Regions from separate parts of the Streptomyces sp. 17_S59 genome, predicted to be linked through region 2. Evidence: riboswitches for the same ligand, from Rfam matches in the RefSeq annotation. Region 2 holds a riboswitch; the other holds the start of a gene.
What was found. A riboswitch is a leader RNA that binds a small molecule or an ion and turns the genes downstream of it on or off. The one in region 2 is predicted to bind thiamine pyrophosphate.
Positions count from the first base shown of each region.

Region 1: linked by a shared signal. The riboswitch ahead of AC1Z4A_RS24075 (thiamine ABC transporter substrate-binding protein) and the one ahead of thiO (glycine oxidase ThiO) in region 2 are both predicted to bind thiamine pyrophosphate.

Region 1 covers NZ_JBXOWD010000001.1:5,241,920-5,257,201, forward strand. Annotated here, with positions in the region: gene AC1Z4A_RS24005 (NUDIX hydrolase) at 1-176, shown strand, start outside; gene AC1Z4A_RS24010 (DUF2469 domain-containing protein) at 216-524, shown strand; gene AC1Z4A_RS24015 (YraN family protein) at 637-999, shown strand; gene AC1Z4A_RS24020 (YifB family Mg chelatase-like AAA ATPase) at 999-2,660, shown strand; gene dprA (DNA-processing protein DprA) at 2,645-3,829, shown strand; gene whiG (RNA polymerase sigma factor WhiG) at 4,130-4,966, shown strand; gene AC1Z4A_RS24035 (TetR/AcrR family transcriptional regulator) at 5,041-5,598, shown strand; gene AC1Z4A_RS24040 (murein hydrolase activator EnvC family protein) at 5,899-6,489, opposite strand; gene rpsB (30S ribosomal protein S2) at 6,776-7,630, shown strand; gene tsf (translation elongation factor Ts) at 7,808-8,644, shown strand; gene pyrH (UMP kinase) at 8,806-9,585, shown strand; gene frr (ribosome recycling factor) at 9,755-10,312, shown strand; gene AC1Z4A_RS24065 (phosphatidate cytidylyltransferase) at 10,312-11,436, shown strand; gene rlmN (dual-specificity RNA methyltransferase RlmN) at 11,649-12,755, shown strand; TPP riboswitch at 12,810-12,914, shown strand; gene AC1Z4A_RS24075 (thiamine ABC transporter substrate-binding protein) at 12,910-14,013, shown strand; gene AC1Z4A_RS24080 (ABC transporter permease) at 14,130-15,282, shown strand, end outside.
Region 2 covers NZ_JBXOWD010000001.1:1,671,321-1,686,602, forward strand. Annotated here, with positions in the region: gene AC1Z4A_RS07235 (YhgE/Pip family protein) at 1-1,610, shown strand, start outside; gene AC1Z4A_RS07240 (TetR/AcrR family transcriptional regulator) at 1,646-2,260, shown strand; gene AC1Z4A_RS07245 (phytoene desaturase family protein) at 2,634-4,136, shown strand; gene AC1Z4A_RS07250 (hypothetical protein) at 4,165-5,172, opposite strand; gene metF (methylenetetrahydrofolate reductase [NAD(P)H]) at 5,212-6,129, opposite strand; gene thiE (thiamine phosphate synthase) at 6,280-6,936, opposite strand; gene AC1Z4A_RS07265 (Rv2175c family DNA-binding protein) at 7,041-7,406, opposite strand; gene AC1Z4A_RS07270 (NAD(P)/FAD-dependent oxidoreductase) at 7,571-8,797, opposite strand; TPP riboswitch at 9,014-9,126, shown strand; gene thiO (glycine oxidase ThiO) at 9,124-10,317, shown strand; gene thiS (sulfur carrier protein ThiS) at 10,314-10,538, shown strand; gene AC1Z4A_RS07285 (thiazole synthase) at 10,548-11,345, shown strand; gene pknB (Stk1 family PASTA domain-containing Ser/Thr kinase) at 11,571-13,568, shown strand; gene AC1Z4A_RS07295 (deoxyribonuclease IV) at 13,576-14,484, shown strand; gene AC1Z4A_RS07300 (sulfite oxidase-like oxidoreductase) at 14,711-15,282, opposite strand, start outside.

The DNA.
Region 1 (15,282 bases), 3.6 Mb from region 2:
GCGGCCGGACCGAGCTGGAGCGCCGCAGCCTGACGGCCCTGCGCTGGTGGACCTGCGAGGAACTGCTCGCGACCCGTGAGACGGTGTACCCGACCAGGCTCGCCGAGCTGCTGCGCACACTGCTCGACGAGGGGCCCCCGAGTACGCCGGTGCTCCTGGAGACCGAGCGCGCCTGACGCACAATGGGGGGACGCACGGCTGAAGGGGAACATGCCATGAGCGCCGAGGACCTCGAAAAGTACGAGACCGAGATGGAGCTGAAGCTCTACCGGGAGTACCGCGACGTCGTCGGGCTGTTCAAATACGTGATCGAGACCGAGCGGCGCTTCTACCTCACGAACGACTACGAGATGCAGGTCCACTCCGTGCAGGGCGAGGTCTTCTTCGAGGTCTCCATGGCCGACGCCTGGGTGTGGGACATGTACCGCCCGGCGCGCTTCGTGAAGCAGGTCCGGGTGCTCACGTTCAAGGACGTGAACATCGAGGAGCTGAACAAGACCGACCTCGACCTGCCGGGGACCTGACCCACCTGACCCTCACGTTCGGGTGACGGGGTTTTCCACAACCGGCCGGTTGTCCACCAAGATCCAACGGCTTGGGCGGACGGGCCCATAGTCGGCACCGGAGGTGGTGCCGATGAACGCCCGAGGGGGGCTCGGCAGGTACGGGGAGGAGCTGGCGGCGCGCCGGCTGACCGAGGCCGGGATGACCGTGCTGGCCCGCAACTGGCGGTGCCGGGCCGGCGAGGTCGACATCGTGGCCGCGGACGGTGACGTCCTGGTGATCTGTGAGGTCAAGACCCGGCGCACAGGGTCGTACGAACATCCGATGGCGGCCGTCACGCCGGCCAAGGCCGAGCGGCTGCGCACGCTCGCCGGGCACTGGCTGGCGCGGCACGGCGGGGCGGCGCCGCCGGGCGGGGTGCGGATCGACCTGGTGGGCGTGGTGCTGCCCGGCCGGGGCGCGCCCGTCGTGGAGCACGCCAAGGGGGTGGCCTGATGGGCTTCGCCCGTACGTGCTCGGTCGCCCTGGTCGGGGTCGAGGGGGTGGTGGTCGAGGTCCAGGCCGACCTGGAGCCGGGCGTCGCGGCCTTCACCCTGGTCGGGCTGCCGGACAAGAGCCTCACCGAGAGCCGCGACCGGGTGCGCGCGGCCGTGGTGAACTCGGGGGCCGAGTGGCCGCAGAAGAAGCTGACCGTGGGGCTGAGCCCGGCCTCCGTCCCCAAGGGCGGCAGCGGGTTCGACCTCGCCGTGGCCGTCGCCGTGCTCGGAGCGGCGGAGTGCATCGACCCCGCGGCCATCGCCGACCTGGTGATGATCGGCGAGCTGGGTCTGGACGGCAGGGTCCGGCCGGTGCGCGGCGTGCTCCCGGCCGTCCTGGCGGCGGCCGAGGCCGGATACCGGCAGGTCGTGGTACCGGAGCGGACGGCGGCGGAGGCCGCCCTGGTGCCGGGTGTCTCGGTGCTCGGGGTGCGCAGCCTGCGCCAGCTGATCGCGGTGCTCACCGACGCCCCGGTCCCGGAGGAGGAGCCGGCGCCGGAGGGGAGCCCCGACGCGATGCTGGCCGGGCTGATGGTGCCGGGCGCCGGGGTGGGCAGCGGCCTCGCCGCCGGGGACGGGGAGCGCAACCGGCCCGACCTCGCCGACGTGGCGGGTCAGCGCCTGGCCCGGCTCGCCCTGGAGGTCGCCGCGGCCGGCCGCCACCACCTGCTGCTCTCCGGGCCGCCGGGCGCGGGCAAGACCATGCTTGCGGAGCGCCTGCCCGCGATCCTGCCGCCGCTCACCCGGCAGGAGTCCCTGGAAGTGACCGCCGTCCACTCGGTGGCGGGCATGCTGCCACCGGGCGAGCCGCTGGTCGCGACGGCGCCCTACTGCGCGCCGCACCACTCCGCGACGATGCAGTCGCTGGTCGGCGGGGGCAACGGCCTGCCCAGGCCGGGCGCGGTCTCGCTCGCCCATCGTGGAGTGCTTTTTCTGGATGAAGCCCCCGAATTCAGTACCAAAGCCCTGGACGCCCTGCGTCAGCCGCTGGAATCGGGGCACGTGGTGGTGGCGCGCACCGCCGGGGTGGTGCGGTTGCCCGCCAGGTTCCTGATGGTGCTGGCGGCCAACCCCTGCCCCTGTGGTCGGCACACCCTCCACGGGGCGGGCTGCGAATGCCCCGCGTCCGTGATCCGCAGGTACCAGGCCCGGCTCTCCGGGCCTTTGCTGGACCGGGTCGACCTGCGGGTCGAGGTCGAGCCGGTCCAGCGCGCCGACCTGATGGGGCAGGGCGGCCGCGGCGAGCCCACGGCCGTGGTCGCCGAGCGGGTGGCCCGGGCCAGGGAGCGGACCGCCGCCAGGCTGACGGGCACGCCCTGGACCGCCAACAGCGAGGTGCCGGGCCACGAGCTGCGCACCCGCTGGCAGCCCGTACCCGGAGCGCTCGCCGCCGCCGAGCGCGACCTGGAGCGCGGCCTGCTGACGGCCCGTGGGCTGGACCGGGTCCTGCGGGTCGCCTGGACCCTTGCGGACCTCGCCGGCCGGGACCGCCCCGACGCGGCCGACGTGACCCTGGCCCTGGAACTGCGCACCGGCATCGCCAGGGGCGCCCCGCTGCCGGGGCCGCCGGTGCCCGTGGCCGTCCCGGCGGGCGGGGGCGGGCCGTGGCCGGGGGAGTGAGCGAGGAGGAGCGGCTCGCCCGGGCGGCGCTGACGCGGCTGACCGAGCCGGGCGACGAGACCGTGGGCCGGTGGCTGCGGCAGCTGGGCCCGGTCGGGCTGGTGCGCGGGCTGACCGGCGCGGGGCCGCCGCCGGCCGGAGCACGGGCCGACCGCCTCGCCGGCTGCCGCGCCCGGGCGATCGGCCTCGACCCGGAGGGCGACCTCGCTGCCGTCGGCCGGCTCGGCGGGCGCTTCGTCTGCCCCGGAGACCTCGAATGGCCGGGCCAGCTCGACGACCTGGGCGACGCAAGGCCCGTCGGGCTCTGGGTGCGCGGCAGCCCGGACGTGCGGCTGTGGGCGCTGCGCTCCGTGGCCGTGGTGGGTGCCCGCGCCTGCACCGAGTACGGGGCGCACGTGGCCGCCGGGCTCGGTGCCGGGCTGGCCGAGCGCGGCTGGGTGGTGGTCTCCGGGGCTGCCTACGGGGTGGACGGGGCGGCGCACCGGGGAGCGCTGGCCGCGGGCGGGGCGACGGTGGCCGTCTTGGCCTCGGGGATCGACGTGCCCTATCCGCGCGGGCACGGCGGGCTGATCGAGCGGATCACGGAACAGGGCCTGGTCCTGGCCGAGTTGCCACCCGGCGGGCACCCCACCCGGAGCCGCTTCGTGCTGCGCAACCGCGTCATCGCCGCGCTGACGCGGGGGACGGTGGTCGTCGAGGCCGAGTACCGCAGCGGCTCGCTCGTGACGGCGCGCCGGGCGGGCGAGCTGGGCCGTCACACCATGGGGGTGCCGGGGCCGGTCACCTCCGGGCTCTCCGCGGGGGTGCACGAACTCCTGCGCACGGGGGCGTGCCTGGTGACCGACGCCGACGAGATCGCCGAGCTGGTCGGCGCCATCGGCGACCTCGCCCCCGAGCGGCGGGGCCCCGTCCTGGCCCGGGACCTGCTGGACCCCGCGGCCGCCGCGGCGCTGGAGGCCGTGCCCGGCCGGGGCGGCGCGGACGCCGGGCTCATCGCCCGCGAAGCGGGCATGGCCGGGCCCCGGGCCCTCGCCAAACTGTACGAACTCCAGGCCCTGGGGTTCGTCGAACGGCGGGGCGACCTCTGGCAGCTGGCTGACAGCGCGTCAACACCCGGCACCCCCAAGCCCCCCGGACGACGCAGCGGTGTGCGGCGAGGCGGTGCTTGATTCGGGGTGATCGGGTGAAAGGGTTAAGGCGGTGACCGCGGTGGCCGATACGGCGGACCCCGCGCGGCCGACGGGCGCCGCGGCGGCCGCCGCGGCAGGGCGCGGCCCGCGGAGCGTCTCCGCGTACGGCTCCGACGGCTCCGCGCACATCGCAGTCGTACATCGCGTACATCGAAGTCTCCGGGTATATCGAAGGGGTTTCCTCGCTCACCGCAGCGCTCCAGTCACGCTACGCTCACGGGATTCCATCCATTCGTACCAACCGATCCACGCACACGGCAGAACGGCTCAAGACGACGAATGCCCCAGCACACCTCCGGGTCCGACCGCGCGCCGGCGCCGCCCGCGGCACGCGGCGCCGAGCGACCTCCCGCGCCCTCGACGCTCGACGAGCTGTGGCGGTCGTACAAGGCGTCGGGTGACGACCGGTTGCGGGAGCAATTGATCCTTCACTACTCGCCCCTGGTGAAGTACGTGGCGGGCCGCGTCAGCGTCGGGCTGCCGTCCAACGTCGAACAGGCCGACTTCGTCTCCTCCGGGATCTTCGGACTCATCGACGCCATCGAGAAGTTCGACCCCGCGCGGTCCATCAAGTTCGAGACCTACGCCATCACCCGCATCCGCGGCGCCATGATCGACGAGCTGCGGGCGCTCGACTGGATCCCCCGCTCGGTCCGCCAGAAGGCCCGGGCCGTCGAGCGCGCGTACGCCACCCTGGAGGCCGCGCTCCGCCGCACCCCCTCCGAGGCCGAGGTGGCCGCCGAGATGGGCATCCCGATCGACGAACTCCACGCCGTCTTCAGTCAGTTGTCGCTGGCCAACGTCGTGGCGCTGGAGGAGCTGCTGCACGCGGGCGGGGAGGGCGGCGACCGGCTGAGCCTGATGGACACCCTCGAGGACACCGCCGCCGACGACCCCGTCGAGGTGGCCGAGGACCACGAGCTGCGCAGGCTGCTCGCCCGCGCCATCAACACGCTCCCCGACCGCGAGAAGACCGTCGTCACCCTCTACTACTACGAGGGCCTCACGCTCGCCGAGATCGGGCACGTCCTCGGGGTGACCGAGAGCAGGGTCAGCCAGATCCACACCAAGTCCGTCCTCCAGCTCAGGGCCAAGCTGGCGGACGTCGGACGCTGAATCGTCCCTCCAGCGTCGTCCGCGGGCGGGCCGGTCCGTAAAGTGGGACCGTGCCCAGGATTCGAGCGGCCTCAGTGGCCGAGCACCGGACGATGCAGCGCGGCGCCCTGCTGGACGCCGCCCGCTCCCTGCTGTCCGAAGGCGGTACGGAGGCGCTGACCTTCCCCGCCCTCGCCGAGCGCACCGGGCTCGCGCGGTCCTCGGTCTACGAGTACTTCCGCTCGCGCGCCGCCGTGGTCGAGGAGCTGTGCGCTGTCGACTTCCCCGTCTGGGCGGCCGAGGTCGAGGCGGCCATGGAGCGCGCCGGCACCCCCGAGGCCAAGATCGAGGCGTATGTGCGGCAGCAGCTGGCGCTCGTCGGCGACCGCCGGCACCGTGCCGTCGTCGCCATCTCCGCCGGAGAGCTGGATGCGGGGGCCCGCGAGAAGATCCGCGCTGCGCACGGGGGCCTGGTCGCCATGGTCGTCGAGGCGCTGGAGGCCCTCGGCCATGATCAGCCCAGGCTGACGGCGATGCTGCTGCAGGGCGTGGTCGATGCGGCGGTGCGGCGCATCGAGCTGGGCGCGGCGGAGGAGCCGGACCGGATCACGGAGGCGGCGGTGGCGATGACTTTGCGGGGGGTACGGGGGTAAGGGACCCTGCGGGGCTTTCCCCTACCCGCCCCTTCCCGAACTGGGGCTGCGCCCCAGACCCCCGGGCCCCTCGCGCTGCGCGCGGGGGCGAAGCTCGGGGGCTCTGCCCCCGGACCCCCGGTCCTCAAACTCCCCCAGCTACCGCTGGGAGGTGCCCCCGGACGGGCTGGAAAATCCAGCCCGTCCGGCGTTTGAGGCTGCGCTCGATTTGCGGCTCCGCCGCGCGGCGCGCGCAGCGCGGTCCGGGGTCTGGGGCGCAGCCCCAGTTCGGGAAGGGGCAGGGTGGGGGAAAACAACCCCCTACCCCACCAGCGGCAGCAGCCGTGATGGTGCCCGGCGCAGTATCCACGGGGGCAGCAGGCTCAGTGGATCCAGGTAGTCCGGCCCGCGCAGCAGGCCCCAGTGCAGGCAGCCCGCCGCGCCGCCCGCCGCGCAGTGGGCGTGGAACGCCCCCGCCTCCAGCACTCCCACCACCTCGCCCGCCGCCACCCGCGCACCCTCCCGCACCGTCGCCCGCACGGGCTCGTACGTCGTGCGCAGCGGCGGGCTGCCCGTCCCCGACAGCTCCACCGACACCACGCCCCGCCCGGCCACCGTGCCTGCGAAGGACACCGTCCCGGCCGCGGCGGCCCGCACCGGCGTGCCCGGGCCCGCGGCGAGGTCCACCCCCCGGTGCCCCGCCGCCCAGCGCACCGGGGGCGGTTGCCAGCCCCGCAGGACCAGCGGCCGCGCGCCGTGCGCCCCGGGCACGGGCCAGGCCCGCGCGTCCGCGGAGTCCGCAGCGGCCGTGCCGCAGGGGAGCCCGAGCAATAAGAGCAGGAGGGGGAGGAGCAGGAGGACACGGAGCGTGAGCGTGTGCAGGGTCGCGGCCCGCCGTCGTCGCACGGTCATGCCCCCACCGTGGCGCGGCCCCGCCGCTCCGCGGGGATCTTGACCGGGATCTGTGGACTACCGGCGGGTTGTGGACAACGCCGTCACCCGGCGGTTCTCCGGTCCCGTACACTTCTCATGGCGATCCGGGTCACCGGGTCGACTTCGCACGCCCCGCCACCGGGTCCCGGTGGTCGTGTCCCTCGGTCCAGAGCCCCCTACGGAGTGTCCTGGCAGGCGCGTCGGGGCGTCAGGAGCGGCGGCCGCCCGGCCGCCGTGGAAACCGAGTACCTCAAGGAGCGCGGCCATGGCCGTCGTCACGATGCGGGAGCTGCTGGAGAGCGGCGTCCACTTCGGTCACCAGACCCGTCGTTGGAACCCGAAGATGAAGCGTTTCATCTTCACCGAGCGCAACGGCATCTACATCATCGACCTGCTCCAGTCGCTGTCGTACATCGACCGCGCCTACGAGTTCGTCAAGGAGACCGTCGCGCACGGCGGCTCCATCATGTTCGTCGGTACGAAGAAGCAGGCCCAGGAGGCCATCGCCGAGCAGGCGACCCGTGTCGGCATGCCCTACGTCAACCAGCGCTGGCTGGGCGGCATGCTCACCAACTTCTCGACCGTCTACAAGCGCCTGCAGCGCCTGAAGGAGCTCGAGCTCATCGACTTCGAGGACGTGGCCGCCTCCGGCCTCACCAAGAAGGAGCTCCTGGTCCTCTCCCGCGAGAAGGCCAAGCTCGAGAAGACCCTCGGCGGTATCCGCGAGATGCAGAAGGTGCCCAGCGCCGTCTGGATCGTGGACACCAAGAAGGAGCACATCGCCGTCGGTGAGGCGCGCAAGCTGCGCATCCCCGTCGTCGCGATCCTCGACACCAACTGCGACCCCGACGAGGTCGACTACAAGATCCCGGGCAACGACGACGCCATCCGCTCCGTCACCCTGCTCACCCGCGTGATCGCCGACGCCGTTGCCGAGGGCCTCATCGCCCGCTCCGGCGCTGCCGGCGAGGGCAAGGGCGAGAAGGCCGCCGGCGAGCCGCTCGCCGAGTGGGAGCGCGACCTGCTCGAGGGCGAGAAGAAGGCGGACGAGGCTCCGGCCGCCGCCGAGGCTCCGGCCGCCGAGGCCGAGAAGCCGGCCGCGGACGCCGAGCAGGCCTGACGCCCTGCCCTACCGGACGGCGGGGGTGCGCATGCCCCCCGCCGTCGCCTGGTGGATCCACTGTCGGACCCCGTCAGCGGGACGGGAACCGACGGTTGTGGTGACCTCAAGACGGACCAGCCCTCACCGCCGCCCCGCGCGGGACGGCGAGGCGTAGCGCAGAAGAAGGATTCAAGGATGGCGAACTACACCGCCGCTGACGTCAAGAAGCTCCGTGAGCAGACCGGCGCCGGCATGATGGACTGCAAGAAGGCGCTCGACGAGGCCGAGGGCAACCTCGAGAAGGCCATCGAGATCGTCCGCGTCAAGGGCCTGAAGGGTGTGGCCAAGCGCGAGAGCCGCACCACCGAGAACGGCGCCGTCGCCAACCTCATCGCCGACGACAACACCTCCGGTGTCATCGTCGAGCTGAAGTGCGAGACGGACTTCGTCGCCAAGGGCGAGAAGTTCGTCGCCGTGGCCGACGCCCTGGCCGCCCACATCGCCAAGACCGCCCCGGCGGACGTCGACGCCCTCATGGCCTCCGAGATCGAGGCCGGCAAGACCGTCCAGGCGTTCGTGGACGAGGCCAACGCCACCCTCGGCGAGAAGATCGTCGTGGACCGCTTCGCGCACTTCGCCGACGGCAAGGTCTACGCCTACATGCACCGCACCGCTGCGGACCTGCCCCCGCAGGTCGGCGTCCTGGTCGAGCTGGACAAGGACAACGCCGAGGTCGCCAAGGACGTTGCGCAGCACATCGCCGCCTTCGCGCCGAAGTTCCTCTCCCGTGACGCCATCCCGGCCGACGTCGTGGAGAACGAGCGCCGCATCGCCGAGGAGACCGCTCGCGAGGAGGGCAAGCCCGAGGCTGCCCTGCCGAAGATCGTCGAGGGTCGCGTCACCGGCTTCTTCAAGGAGCAGGTCCTGCTGGACCAGCCGTTCGCCAAGGACAACAAGAAGACCGTCCAGAAGATTCTGGACGAGGCCGGGGTCACCCTGAAGCGCTTTGCCCGCATCCGCGTCGGCGCCTGAGCCGTCCGCAGGGCAGCGAATGACCCGCGACCCGCTAGGGTCGTATGCAGCCGTCCGTCCACCGGCCGGCCGCTGATGTGACGAGGAGGCCATTGCCGCAGAGGAACCGCAAGGATCCATCCGGCAATGGCCTTCTTGGTATGTGCACGAGGAGAACTCCAATGAACCAGGGTGCGGACGCCATGCAGGCCGCCGACGACACCAGCGCCGACCAGGGCAATCGCCGTCGGTTCCTGCTGAAACTCTCGGGTGAGGCCTTCGCCGGCGGCGGTGGGCTCGGCGTCGACCCCGATGTCGTGCACGCCATCGCGCGCGAGATCGCGGCCGTGGTCCGCGAGGGCTACGAGATCGCCGTGGTCATCGGCGGCGGCAACTTCTTCCGCGGCGCCGAGCTGCAGCAGCGCGGCATGGACCGGGCCCGCTCGGACTACATGGGCATGCTCGGCACCGTGATGAACAGCCTCGCCCTCCAGGACTTCCTGTCCAAGGAAGGGGTCGAGACCCGGGTCCAGACCGGCATCACCATGGGCCAGGTCGCCGAGCCGTTCATTCCGCTGCGCGCCGTGCGCCACCTGGAGAAGGGCCGCGTCGTGATCTTCGGCGCGGGCATGGGCATGCCCTACTTCTCCACCGACACCACCGCTGCCCAGCGCGCCCTGGAGATCCACGCCGAGGCGATCCTCATGGGCAAGAACGGCGTCGACGGGGTCTACGACTCGGACCCGAAGAAGAACCCCGACGCGGTGAAGTTCGACGCCCTCGAGTACGGCGAGGTGCTCGCCCGCGGCCTCAAGGTCGCCGACGCCACCGCGATCAGTCTGTGCATGGACAACAAGCTGCCCATTCTCGTCTTCGAACTGCTGGCCGAGGGGAACATCGCCCGCGCGGTGAAGGGTGAGAAGATCGGCACGCTCGTGAGCGACCAGGGCACGCGGGCCTGACCAGGCCCGTAGCCGTCCGGACCGGCGAACAGGCGGTCGCGGACGGCAACTCCGTGCCGGGGGAAGACCTCGGCACGGGGATGGACAACTGCCTGCCGGTCGGACACCGTGCAGGAGTAGACGCGCGCAGGGGCGAGGCTCTGCTTACTGATAACACCAGGAGCAAGTGGTGATCGAAGAGATCCTCCTCGAGGCCGAGGAGAAGATGGAGAAGGCCGTTGTGGTCGCCAAGGAGGACTTCGCGGCGATCCGCACCGGGCGTGCGCACCCGGCGATGTTCAACAAGATCGTGGCGGACTACTACGGTGCCCTGACGCCCATCAACCAGCTGGCGTCGTTCTCGGTGCCCGAGCCGCGCATGGCCGTGGTCACGCCGTTCGACAAGAGCGCACTGCGCAACATCGAGCAGGCCATCCGGGACTCCGACCTGGGTGTGAACCCGAGCAACGACGGCAACATCATCCGGGTGACCTTCCCGGAGCTCACCGAGGAGCGCCGCCGGGAGTTCATCAAGGTCGCCCGGGGCAAGGGCGAGGACGCGAAGGTCTCGATCCGGTCCGTCCGCCGCAAGGCGAAGGACGCCCTGGACAAGCTGGTGAAGGACAAGGAGTCCGGCGAGGACGACGTGCGCCGCGCGGAGAAGGAGCTCGACGACACCACCGCGAAGTATGTCGCGCAGGTGGACGAGCTGCTCAAGCACAAGGAATCCGAGCTGCTCGAGGTCTGATGAACGACGCATCCTGGGGAGCCCCGCCGCGCGCCGGCCACTGGGGGTCCGCCGACCGGGGAACCGCCCCCGGCCCGCTGGGAGGTGCCCCCGTGGACGGATTCGCTCCGGCGGGTCCTCTGCACAAGGCGGGCTATGCGGCGCAGACTCGGCCCATGCCCATCGTGACCGGAGCCGGCGGACACCAGGACGACGGAGACGACCGTGACCAGGGGGCCGCGCACATCGGCGGCCCCCTGTTCCGCGATGAACAGGAGCCCGACATCCGGCCTCAGGAGCCTGCCGCCCCCCAGGGGGGCAAGGCGAAGAAGAGCGCGGGCCGCGATCTGCGTGCCGCGATAGGGGTGGGCGTGGGTCTCGGCGCGGTGATCCTCGCCTCCCTGTTCGTCTACAAGCCCGTCTTCCTCGGCGTGGTCGTGCTCGCCGTAGTGGTCGGGCTGTGGGAGCTGACCTCCCGCCTCGCCGAGCGCAAGGGCATCAAGGCTCCTCTGGTGCCCCTGGCCATCGGCGGCGCCGCCATGATCGTCGCGGGCTATGTCAACGGCTCCGAGGGCGCGTGGGTGGCCATGGCCTTCACCGCGCTCGCCGTGCTCGTCTGGCGCATGACGGAGTCTCCGGACGACTACCTCAAGGACGTCACGGCGGGCATCTTCGCGGCCTTCTACGTGCCGTTCCTCGCCACCTTCGTGGCGCTGATGCTCTCCGCCGGGGACGGCGCCTGGCGGGTGCTGACCTTCCTCGTCCTGACGGTCGTCAGCGACACGGGGGCGTACGCGGTGGGCTGGCGGTTCGGCAAGCACAAGCTCGCGCCGCGCATCAGCCCCGGCAAGACCCGGGAGGGCCTGGTCGGCGCGGTGCTGTTCGCGATGGTGGCGGGCGCGCTGTGCATGCAGTTCCTGATCGACGACGGGGCGTGGTGGCAGGGCCTGCTGCTCGGCCTCGCGGTCGCGGTCAGCGCCACACTGGGCGACCTCGGGGAGTCCATGATCAAGCGGGACCTGGGCATCAAGGACATGGGCGCCCTGCTCCCGGGCCACGGCGGGATCATGGACCGGCTGGACTCGCTGCTGCCGACCGCCCCGGTGGTGTGGCTGCTGATGGTGGCGTTCGTGGGGAGCGGCTGACACGGCGCCACGCGGCGGTAGCCGCATATCGGCACAGCATGGACCGGCTGGACTCGCTGCTGCCGACGGCGCCGGTGGTGTGGCTGCTGATGGTGGCGTTCGTCGGCTCCTAGCTCCTGACCTGGGGTTTTCGGTAGGTGTTCGAAACGTGAGGGGCCCGTCGTCCACAGGACGGCGGGCCCCCTCCGTCCGTCTGCGACACTGGTAGGACCATGCCTGCACCTGGAGAACTCACTTTCGTCGCCCCCCGCGGAGCCAAGCTGCCCCCGCGGCACCTCGCCGACCTCTCGCCCGCCGAACGCCGCGAGGCCGTCGCCGCGATCGGCGAGAAGCCCTTCCGCGCGAAGCAGCTGTCCCAGCACTACTTCGCCCGGTACGCCCACGACCCGGCGGCATGGACGGACATCCCGGCGGCCGCCCGCGAGAAGCTCGCGGGCGAACTGCTGCCGGACCTGATGAGCGTGGTGCGGCACATCTCGTGCGACAACGACACCACCCGCAAGACCCTCTGGCGGCTGCACGACGGCAAGCTCGTCGAGTCCGTGCTGATGCGCTACCCCGACCGGGTGACGATGTGCATCAGCTCCCAGGCCGGCTGCGGCATGAACTGCCCGTTCTGCGCCACCGGCCAGGCCGGCCTCGACCGCAACCTGTCGACCGCCGAGATCGTCCACCAGATCGTCGACGGCATGCGCGCCCTGCGCGACGGCGAGGTGCCCGGAGGCCCGGCGCGCCTGTCGAACATCGTCTTCATGGGCATGGGCGAGCCGCTGGCCAACTACAAGCGCGTCGTCGGCGCCATCCGCCGGCTGACCGACCCCGAGCCCGACGGCCTGGGGCTCTCCCAGCGCGGCATCACCGTCTCCACCGTCGGCCTGGTCCCGGCGATGCACCGCTTCGCCGACGAGGGCTTCAAGTGCCGCCTTGCCGTCTCGCTGCACGCGCCCGACGACGAGCTGCGCGACACCCTGGTGCCGGTCAACACCCGCTGGAAGGTCCGCGAGGTCCTCGACGCCGCCTGGGAGTACGCGGAGAAGTCCGGCCGCCGGATCTCCATCGAGTACGCCCTGATCCGGGACATCAACGACCAGGCGTGGCGTGGTGACCTGCTCGGCCGGCTGCTCAAGGGCAAGCGGGTGCACGTCAACCTCATTCCGCTCAACCCCACCCCGGGCTCCAAGTGGACGGCGTCCCGCCCGGAGGACGAGCGGGCCTTCGTCGAGGCGATCGCCGCGCACGGCGTCCCCGTGACCGTGCGGGACACCCGCGGCCAGGAGATCGACGGAGCCTGCGGGCAGCTCGCCGCCACGGAGCGCTGAGCACCCCGCTCACCGGCACCACCGGCACTGATACGGTGCCTTTCGCACAAATGAACAATCCGACAGGGGAGCGCACGAGCGCTGAGAGTGCGGCACGGCCCGCAGACCCTCGGACCTGATCCGGTTAGTACCGGCGTAGGGAGTCAGCACCATCATGAACACCAGTCTTCGGCGTGCCCTGGGCGCGGCCGTCGTCACCGCCCTGGGCCTGCCGGCCCTCGCCGCCTGCGGCGGATCCGGATCCGCCGACAAGAGCAGCGCGGGGGAGCCGGGCGGCAGCAAGACCGTCACCCTCGTCTCGCACGACTCCTTCGTCACCTCGGACCCGGTCCTCAAGGCATTCACCGAGCAGACCGGCTACAAGGTCAAGGTCATCAAGAGCGGCGACGCCGGCCAGGCCGTCAACCAGGCCATCCTGTCCAAGAGCCACCCGCAGGGCGACGTCTTCTTCGGCGTCGACAACACGCTGCTCTCCCGCGCGCTCGACAAGGACCTGTTCACCCCGTACGAGGCCAAGGGCCTGGACCGGGTGCCCAAGGACCTCCAGGCCGATGCCGCGCAGCACCGCGTCACGCCCGTCGACACCGGCGACATCTGCGTCAACTACGACCGCGCCTACTTCGCGGACCACAAGCTGACCCCGCCGCAGTCCCTCGACGACCTGATCAAGCCGGAGTACAAGGACCTCCTGGTCACCGAGAACGCGGCGACCTCCTCCCCGGGCCTCGGCTTCCAGCTCGCCAGCATCGCCAAGTACGGCGACGAGGGCTGGCAGGACTACTGGAAGAAGCTGAAGGACAACGGCGTCGAGGTCGTCAACGGCTGGGAGCAGGCCTACAACGAGCGCTTCTCCGGCTCCGCGGGCGGCAAGAAGGCCAAGGGCGACAAGCCGCTCGTGGTCTCCTACGCCTCCAGCCCGCCCGCCGAGGTCGTGGGCGCCGACCCGCTGCCCGCGGAGGCCCCCACCGGCGTCGCGACCGGCACCTGCTTCCGGCAGATCGAGTTCGCCGGCCTGCTGAACGGTGCGAAGAACACCGAGGGCGGCAAGGCCCTGATCGACTTCCTGCTGAGCCGGACGTTCCAGGAGGACATGCCCCTCCAGATGTTCGTCAAGCCCGCCAACCAGGACGCCAAGCTGCCCGAGGTCTTCACCAAGTACGGCGCGCAGATCACCGATCTGCAGACCCTCGCCCCCGAGAAGATCGCCAAGAACCGCGACCAGTGGGTCAAGGAATGGTCCTCGCTCGTCCTGAAGTGACCCCCGACGGAGCGGCGGCCGAGGCGACCACCGGCACGGCCGCCGGCTCCTCCCGGGCCCGGAGCGCGGGAGTCCGCCGGACGGGAGCCCGCCGGACGGCGACGCGGCTCGGCCTGATGGCCCTGCCGCTCGCCTTCTTCGGCGTCTTCTTCGCCTATCCCGTCACGGCGATCGTCTCCCGGGGCCTCACGGACGGCGGGCAGTGGCAGCTCGCCCGGATCGGCGAGGTGGTCACCGACCCGTACATCGGCCACGTCCTGTGGTTCACCACCTGGCAGGCGGCCGCCTCCACCGGGCTCACGCTGGCGCTCGCGCTCCCCGGCGCATACGTCCTCGCGCGCTTCGACTTCCCCGGCAAGCGGCTGCTTCGAGCCGTCGTCACCGTCCCCTTCGTCCTGCCCACCGTCGTCGTCGGCTCGGCCTTCCTGGCCCTGCTGGGGCACGGCGGACTCCTCGACGAGCTGTGGGGGGTGCGCCTGGACTCGACCGTCTGGGCCATCCTCGTGGCCCACGTCTTCTTCAACTACGCCGTGGTCGTGCGGACCGTCGGCGGCCTCTGGGCACAGCTGGACCCCCGCCAGGAGGAGGCGGCCCGGGTGCTGGGCGCCGGGCGGTTCGCGGCCTGGCGGCGGGTGACCCTCCCGGCGCTCGCCCCGGCCGTCGCGGCGGCCGCCCTGATGGTCTTCCTCTTCACCTTCACCTCCTTCGGCGCCGTCCAGATCCTCGGCGGCCCCCGCTACGCCACGCTGGAAGTGGAGATCTACCAGCAGACCGCGCAGCTGCTCGACCTGCCCACGGCCGCCGTCCTCACCCTGGTGCAGTTCACGGCCGTGGCCGCGCTGCTGGCCGTGCACGCCCGCACCGTGCGGCGCCGCGAGGCGACCCTGCGGCTCGTGGACGCCGCCCGCACCGCCCGGCGGCCGCGGGGCGCGGCCCAGTGGGCGCTGCTGTGGTCCGTCCTGGCCGTCGTCGCCGTGCTGCTGCTCCTGCCGCTCGCAGTGCTCGTGCTGCGCTCCTTCGACGGGCCGCACGGCTACGGAACGGACTTCTACCGCGCCCTGGGCACCGCGGGCGCGGGCGGCGGCACGCTCGTCGTCGCCCCGCTGGAGGCGATCGGCAACTCCGTGTCCTATGCGCTGGCCGCGACGGCCATTGCCGTGGTCGTCGGCGGTCTCGCGGCCGCGGCGCTCACCCGGCGCGAAGGCCGGCTGGTGCGCGGCTTCGACGCGCTGCTGATGCTGCCGCTCGGCACCTCCGCCGTGACCGTCG
Region 2 (15,282 bases):
GCGCCGACCGGCTCGGCGAGGGCCTGGGCAAGGCCGAGCAGGGGGCCGGGGCCCTCAAGGACGGCCTGAACCGGGCCAAGCACGGCAGCGGCGACCTGGAGGACGGCGTGGCCGGACTCCACTCCGGCGCGGGCACCCTGGACTCGGGCTCGGGAGAGCTGGCGACGGGCGCGGAGAAAGTCGCGGCCGGCACCCAGCGGCTGGCCGACAAGGTCAACGAGGCGGCGGACAAGGACGGCACGTTCGTCAAGGAGCACGCCCGGGAGATCGGGGACACCGCGCGCGACGTGGCCAAGGAGGCGAAGACCCTCCGGGACCACCTGGACGACCTGCCCTCCCCCGCCACCACCGCGGTGCTCGCCACGGGCAGCAGGCGCGGTGCGGACGACCTGGCGGCGGCGTACGGGAAGTTGTGCGCCACCGCCGCCACCACCACCGCCACCGGCACGGGTACTGGCACCGGCACCGGCACCCCGGACTTCTGCCCCGCCCTCAAGAAGGCCGTGTTTGCGGCAGAGCAGTCCGCCGACGGCGCCGCGAAGCTCAACACCCTGATGCAGAACAAGAACGGCGAACTGGACCGGCTTCCCGGGCAGCTGGACACCCTCCGCTCGTACGCCCTGCGGCTCGCCGCGGAGGCCCCGGACCTCGCCCGGGACATCGACGGCGCGGTGCGCGACGTCAACGCCCTCAACGACGGCGCCCGGAAGGTCGCCGACGGCGCGGGCCGCCTGCACACCGGGGCGGGGCGGCTGCACGCCGGGCTGGGCACCGCCCGGCAGGGGGCCGCCGATCTCGACGGCGGCATCGGCCGGTTGCGCGAGGGCGCAGGCGACCTCCAGGACGGCATGTTCAAGCTGTCCGACGGCTCCGCACAGCTGGCCGGTGGCCTGCACGACGGCGTGGCCAGGATTCCCGACTACGGCAAGAAGGACCGGGACGCCCGTACCGAGGTGATGGCCGACCCCGTCAGGCTGGCCTCCCAGGCCCTCCACAAGGCGCCCAACTACGGCACCGGCTTCGCCCCCTACTTCATCCCGCTGTCCCTGTGGGTCGGCGCGATGGTCGCCTACATGCTGATCCAGCCCCTCAACCGGCGCGCCCTGGCCGCCGGGGCCCCGGCCTGGCGCATCGCCGTCGCCGGGTGGCTGCCGGTCGTCGCGGTCGGGGTGCTGCAGACCGGTGCGCTGCTGGCCGTGCTGCACTGGGCACTCGGGCTGCACATGGCCCGCGCCGCGGGCACGGTCGGCTTCCTCGTCCTGGTGACCGCCTGCTTCGCGGCGATCGTGCAGTGGCTCAACGCCCGCTTCGGGCCCGCGGGCCGGATCCTGGTCCTCGCCCTGCTGATGCTCCAGCTGACCTCGGCGGGCGGCACGTATCCCGTGCAGACCAGTCCGGGGTTCTTCAATGCCCTCCACCCCTTCCTGCCGATGAGCTACGTCGTCGAGGGGCTGCGGCACCTGATCACGGGCGGCGGGCTCGGCCCGGTGTGGCAGGCGTGCGGCGTGCTGGCCGCGTTCACCGCGGGTGCGCTCGCGCTGACCGCCTGGGCCGCGCGCGGCAAGCAGGTCTGGTCGGTGGACCGGCTGCACCCGGAGCTGAGTCTGTGAGCGCGCACACGACGGGTACAGGGAGAATCACCCTCATGGACAGCAGCAGTACACGCCGTCAGAACACCAGGCGGAAGCTTTTCGAGGCGGCGGTCACCCTCATCGCCGAGCAGGGATTCTCCTCCACCACGGTGGACGAGATCGCCGAGCGGGCGGGGGTGGCGAAGGGCACGGTCTACTACAACTTCGCCAGCAAGACCGTGCTCTTCGAGGAGTTGCTGCGCCACGGCATCGAGCTGCTCACCGCCTCGCTCCAGGCCGCCGCCGACGAGACCGCCGAGCGCGGGGGCAGCCGCGTCGACGCCCTGGACGCGATGATCCGGGCCGGGCTGGACTTCATCACACGCTATCCCTCGCTCACCCAGCTGTACGTGGCCGAGCTGTGGCGCACCAACCGGGCCTGGCAGTCGACGCTGATGCAGGTGCGGCAGAAGGCCATCGCAGTGATCGAGTCCGTGCTGCGGGAGGCCGTCGCGGAGGGGGAGCTGAGCCCGGAGATCGACATTCCGCTCACCGCGTCCGCGCTGTTCGGCATGGTGCTGGTGGCGGCGCTGGACTGGCAGTCGTTCCAGCCGGAGCGGTCGATCGACGAGGTGCACTCGGCGTTGTCGCGGCTGTTGCAGGGGCGGGTGAGCGGCGCCGGGGGCTGAGGGGGTGTCCACTGTGCCGGTGCGGACCGATCCCCCTCGGCCCGCACCGGCACAGTGTTCCCCCGTCCCCCCTCGTTGTCCCCCGGTCGCATCGGGATGCCGCACCGTTCCGCCACCCCGTGTCGGCGGTGCCGGTGCCGCATCCTTTCCGCGACCACCACTCTTCCCTGCCGGCCGGGTGCAGCTCATCCGTGCTCGTACTCATCTCGGCGTCTGAGTACGCGTACTCAGAGGGGGTGGTTGTTCCCCGATCCCGCCCCTTCCCGAAGTAACCGATATGCGGCTCCGCCGCAGGGCGGGGGCTCCGCCCCCGGACCCCCGCTCCTCAAACGCCGGAGGGGCTGGATTTACCCCCGCCGGATAGGCTCGGCGCATGGCACGGATCGCAGTAATCGGCGCCGGAATGGGCGCCATGGCCGCCGCCGCCCGGCTGGCCGTCGCAGGGCACCGGGTGACGGTCTACGAGCGCGCGGCGACGCACGGCGGCGCCGTCGCCCGGCTCGAGCGCGACGGCTTCGTCTTCGACACCGGGCCGGGGCTGCTGCACCTGCCCGCCGTCTACCGCGATCTGTTCGTCAAGACCGGCAAGGAGTCCCTGGAGCAGACCCTTTCGCTCACCCAGGTCGACCCGGCGAGCCGGCACGTCTTCGCCGACGGCACGGACGTCTCGCTGCCCAACGCCTCCCGGGCCGGTGTCGTGGCCGCGCTGGACGCCGCGGTCGGCGCCGGGGCGGGCGAGCGCTGGAGCGAGCTGGTCAACCGGGGCCGCGAGGTGTGGGACGCCACTCGGCGGCCGCTCCTGGAGGAGCCACTGCACGCCGACCGGGTGCCCGGCCTGGGCCGTGACCCCTATCCGGCGCCGCCCCGCCGCGGGCTGTTCCGGCGCCGGGGCGGGCCGCTCACGCTGGCGGCCGTTGCCGAACGGGAGTTGAAGGACCCGCGGCTGGTGGCCCTCCTGGAGAGCCACGCCCTGGCGTACGGGCTCGACCCGCGCCGCGCCCCCGCGAGCGCGACGGTGCTGCCGTACATGGAGCAGACCTTCGGCAGCTGGTACGTCGCCGGGGGGCTGCGCGGCCTCGCGGACGCCCTGTACGAGCGCTGTGCGGCCCGGCGCGTGGAGTTCGTCTTCGGCGCCGAGGCCACGGGCCTGGTGGAGAAGGACGGCCGGGCGGCCGGGGTGCGGCTGGCCGACGGGAGCGTGGCCGAGGCCGACATGGTGGTGGCGGGCGTCTCGCCCGGCCGCCTGGAGGTGCTCGCGCCGGACGCGGCCGAAGCGCCCCGGCAGCCCGTTCCGCCGGGCAGGTTCAGCGTGTTCCTGGCCCTCTCCGGGGCCCGCCCGGACGGCACGGCGCACCGCACGGTGGTGCACGGCGACCGTGCGGCGGAACTGGACGCCGTCTTCGGCGGCGGGCACGGCACCTCCGGCTACCGGCCGACGGTGACCGTCCTGCGGCCGGACGACCCCGGCGCCTGCCCCGACGACGCGCACGAGGCGATGACGCTCACCGCGACGGTCGCGCCGCACGGCAGCGTGGACTGGACCGGCGCCGGGACGGCCGAGGAGTTCGCGGACCGCATGGTCGAAGCGGCCGGGGCCGCGGTGCCGGGGCTGCGCGACCGGGTGCTGTGGCGGGAGGTGCGCACTCCGGCCGACACGGAGGCGGCCACCGGGGCCGAGGGCGGCGGGGTGCCCGCGCCCGTACTGGCCGGTGCCGAGGGCGCGTTCCTGCGCCCCGCCAATGCCACGCGGCTGCCCGGTCTGTACCTCGTGGGCGGCTTTGCCCACCCCGGTGGCGGGCTCGCCCACGCAGGGATGTCGGGGGCGCTGGTCGCCGGGCTGATCGTGGAGGGGGCGGACTGGCGCGGCTCCCAGTGAGCCGCGCCGCCGGCCCCCGGCGCCGGCCTCAGTAGCGGTAGCGCTGCTGCTCGTCGTAGCCCTGGCCGGGCTGCTGCGGCGGGTAGGGCGGCTGCTGGCCCTGCGGCGCGTTGCCGACGCCGCCGGGCGCTCCGGCCGCGCCATCACCGTCTCGCTGCTGCGGAACCCACACACCGCCGGGAGGCGTGTCGATGTCGTACTGCGGGGCGTAGCTGCCGGAGCCGTAGGACCCGGAGCCGTACTGCTGCTGCGCGTACGGCTGCTGCTGCCCGTAGGCGTCGTACTGCTCGTAGGCCGGGGAGCGGTTGCCGATGTACGGGTCGGAGTACGACGCGTACTGGCCCTGGCCGTAGTCGAACTGCCCGGCGTAGCCGCCCTGGGCCGGGGCTCCGGCGGCCTCGGCGGGCTGGGCGGCGGCGTAGCCGTCGTACGCGCCGAAGACGGACGTCTCGGCGGCGGGGTCCACGGCGGGCTGGTAGCCGCTGCCGCCCGTGCCGTCGTAGCCGGCGGGGTGCACGGGCTCCGAGGTGGGCTGCTGGGGCACGTTGGGCATCAGGTCCGGGCGGTCGGCGCCGGCGCCGGGCACGGGCGGGAGGGCGCCGTCCCCGGAGACCGGCAGGGTGACGTCGGAGGCGGTGCGGGCGGGCCGCTCGGACTTGCGGCGGCGCCCGGCCCGCGGCTTTCCGCCGTCCGCTGCCGCACCCCTGCCCCTGCCGCTGCCCTTGGGCTTGGACTTGGTCCTGCGCGCGCCCCGGTCCGCTTCCTTGCCGCCGTCCTCGCCGGTGCGGCGGATGGCCCAGCCCCGGGAGAAGCCGCGGCGGAAGGAGAGTGTCACAAAGGTCTGGCCCACGCCGAAGGCGATCGCGCCCACGACGATGACGGCCACGGACGGGACGACCACGCCCGCGACCACCCCGAGGAAGCCGACGAAGGCGAGGAGCCGCCAGCGCAGCCGCGCCTTGTACTGCAGCAGCACCTCGCCGAGCAGCCAGAGCGCGACGACACCGAACGCGATGTAGAGGACCGTCCAGCCCATTAACGCCCCTCTCGTCGGCCGCCGTTCACCGGCCGGCCGTCAGGACCGCTGATGCAGTCCCAGATTCTCGTAGATTTCCAACGTGGCCGTGGAGTGGTTCAGGGTAATGAAGTGGAGCCCGGGAATCTCCTCGGCCATCAACCGGGCACACAGGTCCGTTGCGTACTCGATCCCGACCGAGCGTACAGCGGCCGCGTCGCCCTTCACCGCGAGGATCCTCTCCGCGAGGTCCGGCGGGAAAGCGGCGTTGCTGAGCTGTGCGAACCGTTCGATCTGGCGCACATTGGTGACCGGCATGATTTCCGGAATGATCGGAGTGTCGCAACCTGCGGCCGCAACGCGGTCCCGCAGCCGGAGATAGTCCTCGGGACAGAAGAACATCTGGGTGATCGCGAAGTCCGCGCCCGCCCGGCATTTGTCGACGAAGTGCCGGATGTCCGTCTCCCAGTCCGAGGAGCGCGGGTGCATCTCCGGGAAGGCCGCGACGCCCACGCAGAAGTCGCCGGATTCCTTGATCAGCCGGACCAGCTCGACGGCGTGACCGACGCCGTCGGGGTGGCGGACCCACTCGCCCATGGGGTCGCCGGGCGGATCGCCGCGGAGCGCGAGCATGTTGCGGATGCCGACGTCGGCGTACTGGCCGATGACATTGCGGAGTTCGGCGACGGAGTGGTTGACCGCCGTCAGGTGGGCCACGGGGGTGAGCGTGGTGTCCGTGGCGATCCGTTCCGTGGCGCGGACGGTGCCCTCCCGGGAGGAGCCGCCGGCGCCGTAGGTCACGGAGACGAAGGTGGGACCGACGGCTTCGATGCGTCGGATGGCGTTCCAGAGCGTGCGTTCGCCCTTTTCCGACCTGGGCGCGGCGAACTCGAAGGAGTAGGAACGCTCGCCGGAGGCGAGCAGCTCACGCACGGTGAGCGCATGGTCTGTCCTGGTGGAGGCAGTGCCAAGGGCCATACCGGCAAGTTAACCAGCGGTGGGGCGGGGTCCCAACCCACAATTGCCATTTGTCCCGTTCGCCCGGACGCCGTCCACGAGGTGTCTCATTCCTCGGACGGCTTCCCCGGACGGCCCCCGGGGATTCCGGCCCTCTCGGCCGGTGCGCCGCTAGCGCGCCGCGTGCTCGCGGAGGCGCTTCGCCAGATGGGCCGCGGCCTCGCCCGGGTCCGTGGCCTCCGTGATGGCGCGGACCACCACGACGCGGCGGGCACCCGCCTCCAGCACCTCGTCCAGGTTGCCGGCGTCGATCCCGCCGATCGCGAACCAGGGCCGCTCGGGCTGCAGGGCGGCCGCGTAGCGCACCAGGGACAGGCCCGGGGCGTAGCGGCCCGGCTTGGTCGGGGTGGGCCAGCAGGGGCCGGTGCAGAAGTAGTCCACGCCGGGCTCGGCGGCCGCGGCGGCCACCTCGTCCTCCGCGTGCGTGGAGCGGCCGATCAGCACGTCCGCGCCGAGGATCGCCCGCGCGGCGGGCACGGGCAGGTCGCCCTGCCCCAGGTGCAGCACGTCCGAGGCGGCGGCGTGCGCGACGTCCGCCCGGTCGTTGACCGCGAGGAGCCTGCCGTGGCGGCGGGCGGCGTCGGCGAAGACGGCGAGGTGCTCCAGCTCCTCCCCCGCCTCCATGCCCTTGTCCCGCAGCTGGACGATGTCCACCCCGGCGGCCAGCACGGCGTCCAGGAACTCGGGCAGGTCGCCCTGGCGCTTGCGGGCGTCGGTGCACAGGTACAGCCGCGCGTCGGCGAGCCGCTGGCGTGCGGTGGCGGGCATCGGGTATCTCCCCCGGGTCGGCGGCGTACGGGCCGGGGCAGCCTATACGGCGTCCCCGGCCCGTACGCCGGACGGTGTTCACTGGGCCGCGGCGGTGCCGCGGGTCAGACGGCGAGCGCCTGGGCGCGGCGCTTCACCTCCGTGCCGCGATTCTCGCGCAGGGCCTGCGCAGGGGTGCCGGGCAGGGTGGGGTCCGGGGTGAACAGCCACTCCAGCATTTCTTCGTCGCTGAAGCCGTCGTCCCGCAGCAGCGTCAAGGTCCCGGCGAGGCCCTTGACCACCTTGCCCTCGCCGATGAAGTCGGCGGGCACCATGAGCACTCGGTTCTCGCCGCGGCGCACCGCGATCAGCTGGCCTTCCTTGACCAGCTGCCGGACGCGCGTCACCTCGACGCCGAGCTTTTCGGCGATGTCGGGGAGGTTGTGCCAGGCGGGGACGAGAGCATCGATCTTTGCGTCAATCTCGGTCACGGGGACAAGCCTGCCATCTGGGACTGACAGCCGGTAGCCGGGTTGACCCGAGCCGGGGTCCGAGCCGGGCCGGAGGTCACCCCACCGGCCCCTCGCGGCCCCCCTGCGCACCCCGTCGGACACGCCCGACCGGGGCACGCGGCGGCTGGAGCAACGCGGACTTCCTAGAGCACCGCGGACTTCAGCGGCACCGAGGGGTCCGCCGCCCGGACCCGGTCCACGGCCGCGCCCTGCTCGATGAGCTTCCGCCCCTGAGCGAGGTCCCGCGGCCGGCCCACGGCCAGGAGGGCCACCAGGACGCCCGCCCGGAGCCAGCACACCGACCAGGCTGCGCTGTCCGGGTCGCCGCGCCAGACCAGCTCGTCCGCGTCCGAGTGGTGCCCCGCGTACTGCACGAAGCGGCCGAACTGCTCGGACCAGAAGTACGGCACCGGGTCGTACACCGGCGCCCCGCCCGGGCCGTGGACGATGTTGGCGGCGACGGTCCGCGGGCCCTGGAGGGCGTTGTCCCAGTGGTGCACCAGCAGCCGCTCGCCGTAGCGGGCGGAGGGGAAGGAGGCGCAGTCGCCGACCGCGTAGACGTCCGGGACGGAGGCGCGCAGCCGGTCGTCGGCGGCGACGGAGCGGTCCGCGGCCAGCTCGACGCCCGAGCCGGCCAGCCAGCCGGTGGCGGGCCGCGCCCCGATGCCCACGATCACCGCGTCCGCGGACAGCCGCGTCCCGTCGGCCAGCACCACCGCGCCCGGCTCCACGGAGGCCACGGCGGTGCCGGTGAGCAGCCGGGCGCCGCTGTGCCCGTACCAGCCGGCCATGTGGGCGGCGACCTCGGCGGGCAGGGCGCCCGCCAGCGGCCGGTCGGCGGCCTCGACGACGGTCACCCGGCAGCCCGCCTCCCGCGCGGCCGTCGCGACCTCGGCGCCGATCCAGCCGGCCCCGACCGCGACGATGTCGCGCTGCTCGGCGAGGAGCGGGCGCAGCCGCTCCGCGTCGTCCACGGTGCGCAGCACGTGGACGCCGGGCACGCCCTCGCTGCCGGGCAGGCCCACGGGCTCCGCGCCGGTGGCGACGACCAGCACGTCGTACGGCACCGGGCCGGCCGCGGTGTCCAGCAGGTGCTCGGCAGGCCGCAGGCCGGTGGCCTCCACGCCCAGCCGCAGGTCGATGCCGAGCGAGTCGAAGTCCACCTCGAAGGCGGAGCCCTCGGCCTTGCCGAGGAGGACGGCCTTGGAAAGCGGGGGGCGGTCGTACGGCTGGTGGGGCTCGGCGCCCAGCAGGGAGATCGCGCCGCGCCAGCCCTGCTCGCGCAGGGCGACCGCGGTCTGCACGCCGGCCATCCCCGCGCCGACGATGACGACGCGCCGGTCACTGGAGGTGTTCGTCTGCTCGCTCACCCGATCAACTCTAGGGCGGCGGCCTGCGTCTGTCGGAGCACCGGGTGGGGAGACCTCTGACACAGCGTCACGATGTTTGACGGTCTCCGGTCGGCAAACGGTCGACGAACCGCCGGCGAACCGCCGGCGCTCGAACGCGCGCGGAGGGCCACATGGCCGTCACCCCGGCCCGGCCGCCCTTCCTGCCCGTCCTCGGGGCGTACTAGGGTGGCCGCTGCAAGCACTCGCGGGAGCCCGGACGCACCGGGCTGAGAGGGAGGCTGGACGGCCTCCGACCGTACGAACCTGATCCGGGTCATGCCGGCGAAGGGAGGGGCTGGAGCATCGTGCACGCGCATCGAACCCCAGCGCATCGAACCCACACACACCACACGTACGACGTCCTGGTCATCGGCGGCGGGATCATCGGCCTGGTCACCGCCTGGCGGGCCGCCCAGCGCGGGCTGCGCACCGCGGTCGCCGACCCCGCGCCCGGCGGCGGCGCGGCCCAGGTGGCGGCCGGGATGCTGGCCGCCGTGACCGAGCTGCACTACGGCGAGCAGGGCCTGCTGGCCCTCAACCTCGCCTCCGCGCGCCGCTACCCGGCCTTCACGGCCGAGCTGGAGGAGGCCAGCGGCCGGGAGACCGGCTACCGCGCCTGCGGCACCCTGGCGGTCGCCCTCGACGCCGACGACCGGGCCCACCTGCGGGAGCTGCACCAGCTCCAGCTGCGGTCCGGCCTGGACTCCCAGTGGCTGTCCGGGCGCGAGTGCCGCCGCCTGGAGCCGATGCTCGCGCCGGGCGTGCGCGGCGGACTGCGGGTGGACGGCGACCACCAGACCGACCCGCGCAGACTGGCCGGCGCGCTGCTGACCGCCTGCGAGCGCACCGGAGTGCACTTCCACCGCTCGGAGGCCGTACGGGCGCTGCTGGCCGGGGACCGGGCCACCGGGGCCGAACTCGCCGACGGCACCCGCGTCGACGCCGGGCAGACCGTGCTGGCCGCGGGCAGCCACAGCGGACGGCTCGCGGGCCTGCCCGAGCACGCGGTGCCGCCGGTCCGCCCGGTCAAGGGCCAGATCCTGCGGCTGCGCGTCCCGGACGCGTACCGGCCCTTCCTGTCCCGCACCGTCCGGGCGGTGGTGCGCGGCGGCCCTGTGTACCTGGTGCCGCGCGAGAACGGCGAGCTGGTCCTCGGCGCCACGACGGAGGAGCTGGGCTGGGACACCACCGTCACCGCGGGCGGCGTCTACGAGCTGCTGCGCGACGCCCACGAGCTGGTGCCCGGCATCACCGAGCTGCCCCTGGTGGAGGCCCGCGCCGGGCTGCGGCCCGGCTCCCCCGACAACGCCCCGCTGCTCGGACCGACGCTGCTGCCCGGCCTGCTCACGGCCACCGGGCACCACCGCAACGGCGTGCTGCTCACCCCGCTCACGGGCGAGGTGATGGCCGAGGTGCTCACCACCGGCCGGCTGCCCGAGGTGGCCCGCCCCTTCTCCCCCCGACGCTTCACCCCCGCACTTCAGGAGCAGTCCGCATGACCGGCAGCGATGTCGTCACCCACACCATCAGCGTCAACGGAGAACGCCGCGTCGTGCCCGCGGGGACGACGCTCGACGGGCTCGTGTCGGCGCTCACCCCCGCCCGCGGCGGCGTCGCCGCGGCCGTCAACGAGGCGGTCGTACCGCGCGGCCGGTGGCCGCTCACGGCGCTCGGCGACGGCGACCGGGTCGAGGTGCTCACCGCGGTTCAGGGAGGCTGATCAGCACAGATGGCAGACGATCTGCTCACCATCGCGGACACCCCGTTCACCTCGCGCCTGATCATGGGCACCGGCGGCGCCCCCAGCCTGGACGTGCTGGAGCGCGCCCTGCTGGCCTCCGGCACGGAGCTGACCACGGTCGCGATGCGCCGCCTCGACGCGACCGTGCGCGGCTCGGTGCTCTCCGTCCTGGAGAAGCACGGCATCCGGGTGCTGCCGAACACGGCGGGCTGCTTCACCGCAGGCGAGGCCGTCCTCACCGCCCGGCTGGCCCGCGAGGCGCTCGGCACGGACTGGGTCAAGCTGGAGGTGATCGCCGACGAGCGCACCCTGCTGCCCGACCCGATCGAGCTGCTGGACGCCGCGGAGATCCTGGTGGACGACGGCTTCACGGTGCTGCCGTACACCAACGACGACCCCGTCCTGGCCCGCAAGCTGGAGGACGTCGGCTGTGCGGCGATCATGCCGCTGGGCGCGCCCATCGGCTCCGGGCTGGGCATCCGCAATCCGCACAACTTCCAGCTGATCACCGAGCGGGCCACCGTCCCGGTGATCCTGGACGCGGGCGCGGGCACCGCGTCCGATGCGGCGCTGGCCATGGAGCTGGGGTGCGCGGCGGTGATGCTCGCCTCGGCGGTGACGCGGGCGCAGGAGCCGGTGCTGATGGCGGAGGCGATGCGGCACGCGGTGGAGGCGGGCCGGCTGGCCCACCGGGCCGGGCGCATCCCGCGCCGCCACTTCGCGGAGGCGTCGTCGACGATGGCGGGCCGCGCGGCCCTGGACCCGGAGCGCCCGGCGTTCGTGTGAGGCTTTCCCCACCCAACCAATTCAGCCCCTCCGGCGTTTGAGGAGCGGGGGCCTGGGGGCGGAGCCCCCGCCCTGCGGCGGAGCCGCATATCGGTTACTTCGGGAAGGGGCGGGATCGGGGAAAAACAACCCCCGGCCCACCCCCTGTCACCGTTCCGCTTCAAACATGCGCGCGAGCCCCACGCCGTACGGCCCCGCCCGACTCGGCTCGTAGACTCGTGTGCCGTGGACACGACCTTGCCCGACCCCCTCGTCGATCACCTGCTCGACGGCCGCTACCGCATCGAGACGCGGATCGCCGTGGGCGGCATGGCCACGGTCTACCGCGCCATGGACACCCGGCTCGACCGGGTGCTCGCCCTCAAGGTGATGCACCCGTCCCTCGCCGCCGACAACGCCTTCGTGGAACGTTTCATCCGCGAGGCCAAGTCCGTGGCCCGCCTCGACCACCCCAATGTGGTCGGCGTCTACGACCAGGGCACCGACGGGCAGTACGTCTACCTGGCCATGGAGTACGTGGCCGGGTGCACGCTCCGGGACGTCCTGCGCGAGCGCGGCGCCCTGCACCCGCGCGCCGCCCTGGACATCCTGGAGCCCATGCTCGCCGCGCTGGGCGCCGCGCACCTGGCGGGGCTCATCCACCGCGACATGAAGCCCGAGAACGTGCTGATCGGCGACGACGGCCGGGTCAAGGTCGCCGACTTCGGGCTGGTGCGGGCCGTGGACACCAACACCAGCACGAGCACCGGCTCGGTGCTGGGCACGGTGTCCTACCTCGCCCCCGAGCAGATCGAGCACGGCACCGCCGACACCCGCGCGGACGTCTACGCCTGCGGCGTCGTCCTCTACGAGATGCTCACCGGCGCCAAGCCGCACACCGGCGGCACCCCCGCCCAGGTGCTCTACCAGCACCTCCACGAGGACGTGCCGCCCCCGTCGGCCGCCGTGCCGGGGCTCGCCCCCGAGCTGGACGCCCTGGTGGCCGCCGCCACCGCCCGCGACCCGCAGCTGCGCCCGGCCGACGCGGCCGCCCTGCTGGGCCGGGTCCGCGCGGCCCGCGCCGCGCTGCCGGACGCGCAGCTGGACGCCGTCCCGCCGGGCGCGTCCGCCTCCACCCCGGCCGGCTCCGCCGGCCCTGTCGGCTCCGTCGGCTCCGTCGGCTCCGAGGACCGCACCAGCGTCATCCCCCGCCCGGCCGTGTCGCGGCCGATGCCGCCCCGCGCCGAGGAGGAGCTGCTCAACCGCACCACCCGGCTGGAGCACCCGCCCGCGCCCCCGCTGCCTCCCGCGGCGCCCGGCCATGCACCGGCCGCCGCGCCCCGGTGGCCCGCGCGGCTGTCCCGGCGCTGGGCGATCGCGGTGGCCGCCGCGCTGCTGGTCGTCCTCGGCGGCGCGGGCGTCTGGTACATCAACTCCGGCCAGTTCACCTCGGTGCCCGCCGTCCTGGACATGACGCAGGACAAGGCGACGGGCACGCTGGACAAGTCCGGGCTCGGCGTGAAGGTCAAGCAGGCGTTCAGCGACACGGTCGAGCGCGGCCACGTCATCTCCACCGACCCCAAGCCCGGCGAGCGCATCCGCAACACCGGCACCGTGACCATCACCATCTCGCGCGGCCCGGAGAAGGCCGAGGTGCCGAACCTGGTCGGCATGCCGCTCGACGACGCCAAGCGCAAGATCGAGGGCCTGGGGCTGACGGCCGGGGACGTCACCCAGCAGTTCAGCAGCGAGACGCCCAAGGGCTCGGTGCTCTCCACCGACCCGGGGCCGGGCACCCAGCTCCGGCCGGGCTCTGCCGTGGCGCTGGTCGTCAGCAAGGGCAAGCCGGTGAACGTGCCGGACGTGACCGGGCTGTCCGTGACGGCCGCGACCGCCGTGCTGCGGGACGCGGGCCTGGACATCAAGGTCGACGACAACCAGGTCTACTCCGACCGGGACAAGGGCGCCGTCGCCCAGCAGTCCCCGGCCCGGGGCACCCAGGCCGCCGAGGGCGACGCCGTCACGGTCACAGTCTCCAAGGGCAAGGAGATGGCCATCGTCCCGGACGTCACCGGAAAGAGTGAGGCCGACGCCAAGCGGACCCTGAAGGCCGCGGGCTTCAAGGTCAAGGTCGACAAGCCCTTCTTCTTCCCGCAGGACTCCGTCGACGCCCAGTCCGTCCGCGGCGGCGACCAGGCCGCCAAGGGCGACACCATCGTCATCCGGCTGAAGAGCGGGTTCTGAGCACGCCATGAACCGGACGTCCCCCACCCCCGCCACCACCTCCGCGCTCCCCGGCCGGGACCGCAACCCCGTCGGCGGGCACATCCCCGTGGCCGGCGGGCTCGCCAAGGTCGGCCTGCCGTACGCGCGCCGGATGGGCGCCGAGGCCGTACAGGTCTTCGTCGCCAACCCCCGCGGCTGGGCGACCCCGCCCGGCAACCCGCGGCAGGACGAGGAGTTCCGCGCCGGCTGCGCCGCCGATGGGCTGCCCGTGTACGTGCACGCCCCCTACCTGATCAACTTCGGCTCGCACACCGCGGCGACGGCGGAGCTGTCCGTGGAGTCGCTGCGGCACTCGCTGCGCCGGGGCGGGGAGATCGGCGCCCGCGGCGTCGTGGTGCACACCGGTTCCGCGACCGGCGGCCGGCACCGCCGCGAGGCGCTGGCCCAGGTGCACGAGCGGCTGCTGCCGCTGCTCGAGGAGCTGCCCGAGGACGGCCCCCGGCTGCTGCTGGAGCCGACCGCGGGCCAGGGCGCCTCGCTCTGCTCACTGGTGGCGGACCTCGGCCCGTACTTCGGCGCGCTGGAGCACCACCCTCGGCTCGGCGTCTGCCTGGACACCTGCCACCTGTTCGCGGCCGGGCACGACCTGGCCGGGATCGGCGGGATGAAGCAGGCCCTCGACGAGCTGGTGGCCGTGGTGGGCGAGGGTCGGCTGGGGCTGATTCACGCCAATGACTCCAAGGACGTCGTCGGCGCCCACAAGGACCGGCACGAGAACATCGGTTCCGGTCACATCGGCCTGGAGCCGTTCGGGCAGCTGTTCCGGCACCCGGAGACGGCGGGGGTGCCGCTGACGATCGAGACGCCGGGCGGCCCGGAGGGCCATGCGGCGGACGTGGCACGGCTGAAGGACCTGCGGGATTCCCTGCCCTAGGCCCTGTCGTCAAAATAGCGCCGTCCGCCCGGAGGGCGGGCCCCGCGGCGTCTGGTGCGTGCGATCGCAAGGCGGAGGGAGGAGAGCGCAGCGGGCTGCGCCGACGACCGACAACGCGGCGTGGGGGCACCTCCCAGCGGTAGCTGGGGGAGTGCGTGCCAGACGCCGCGGGGCAGGCGGGATTTTGACGACAGGGCCTAGCGCCCTCCCGGGCCCGGGGGCGCCCCTACAGCTCCGGGCCCTCGCCCGGCTGCTCCTGGTACGAGTAGCGCTGCTCCCGCCACGGATCACCGATGTTGTGGTAGCCGCGTTCCTCCCAGAAGCCCCGCCGGTCCGCGGTCATGTACTCCACGCCGCGCACCCATTTGGGCCCCTTCCAGGCATACAGGTGCGGCACCACCAGCCGTACGGGAAAGCCGTGCTCCGCGGTGAGCAGCTCGCCGTCCTTGTGGGTGGCGAACATCGTCTTCTCGGCGGTGAAGTCCGAGAGCCGGAGATTTGAGCTGAAACCGTACTCGGCCCACACCATCACATGGGTGGCCTCCGGTGCCGGCGGGGCGAGTTCGAGGATCGTACGGGCCGAAACCCCACCCCATTCCGCACCGAGCATGCTGTACTTCGTGACGCAGTGCAGATCCGCCACCACGGTCGTGTACGGCAGGGCGGAGAACTCGTCGTGGTTCCAGCAGTGCTTGTCACCGTCGGCGGTCGCCCCGAAGACACGGAACTCCCACCGGTCCGGCTTGAACTTCGGGACCGGGCCGTAGTGCGTCACCGGCCATCCGCGCTGAAGCCGCT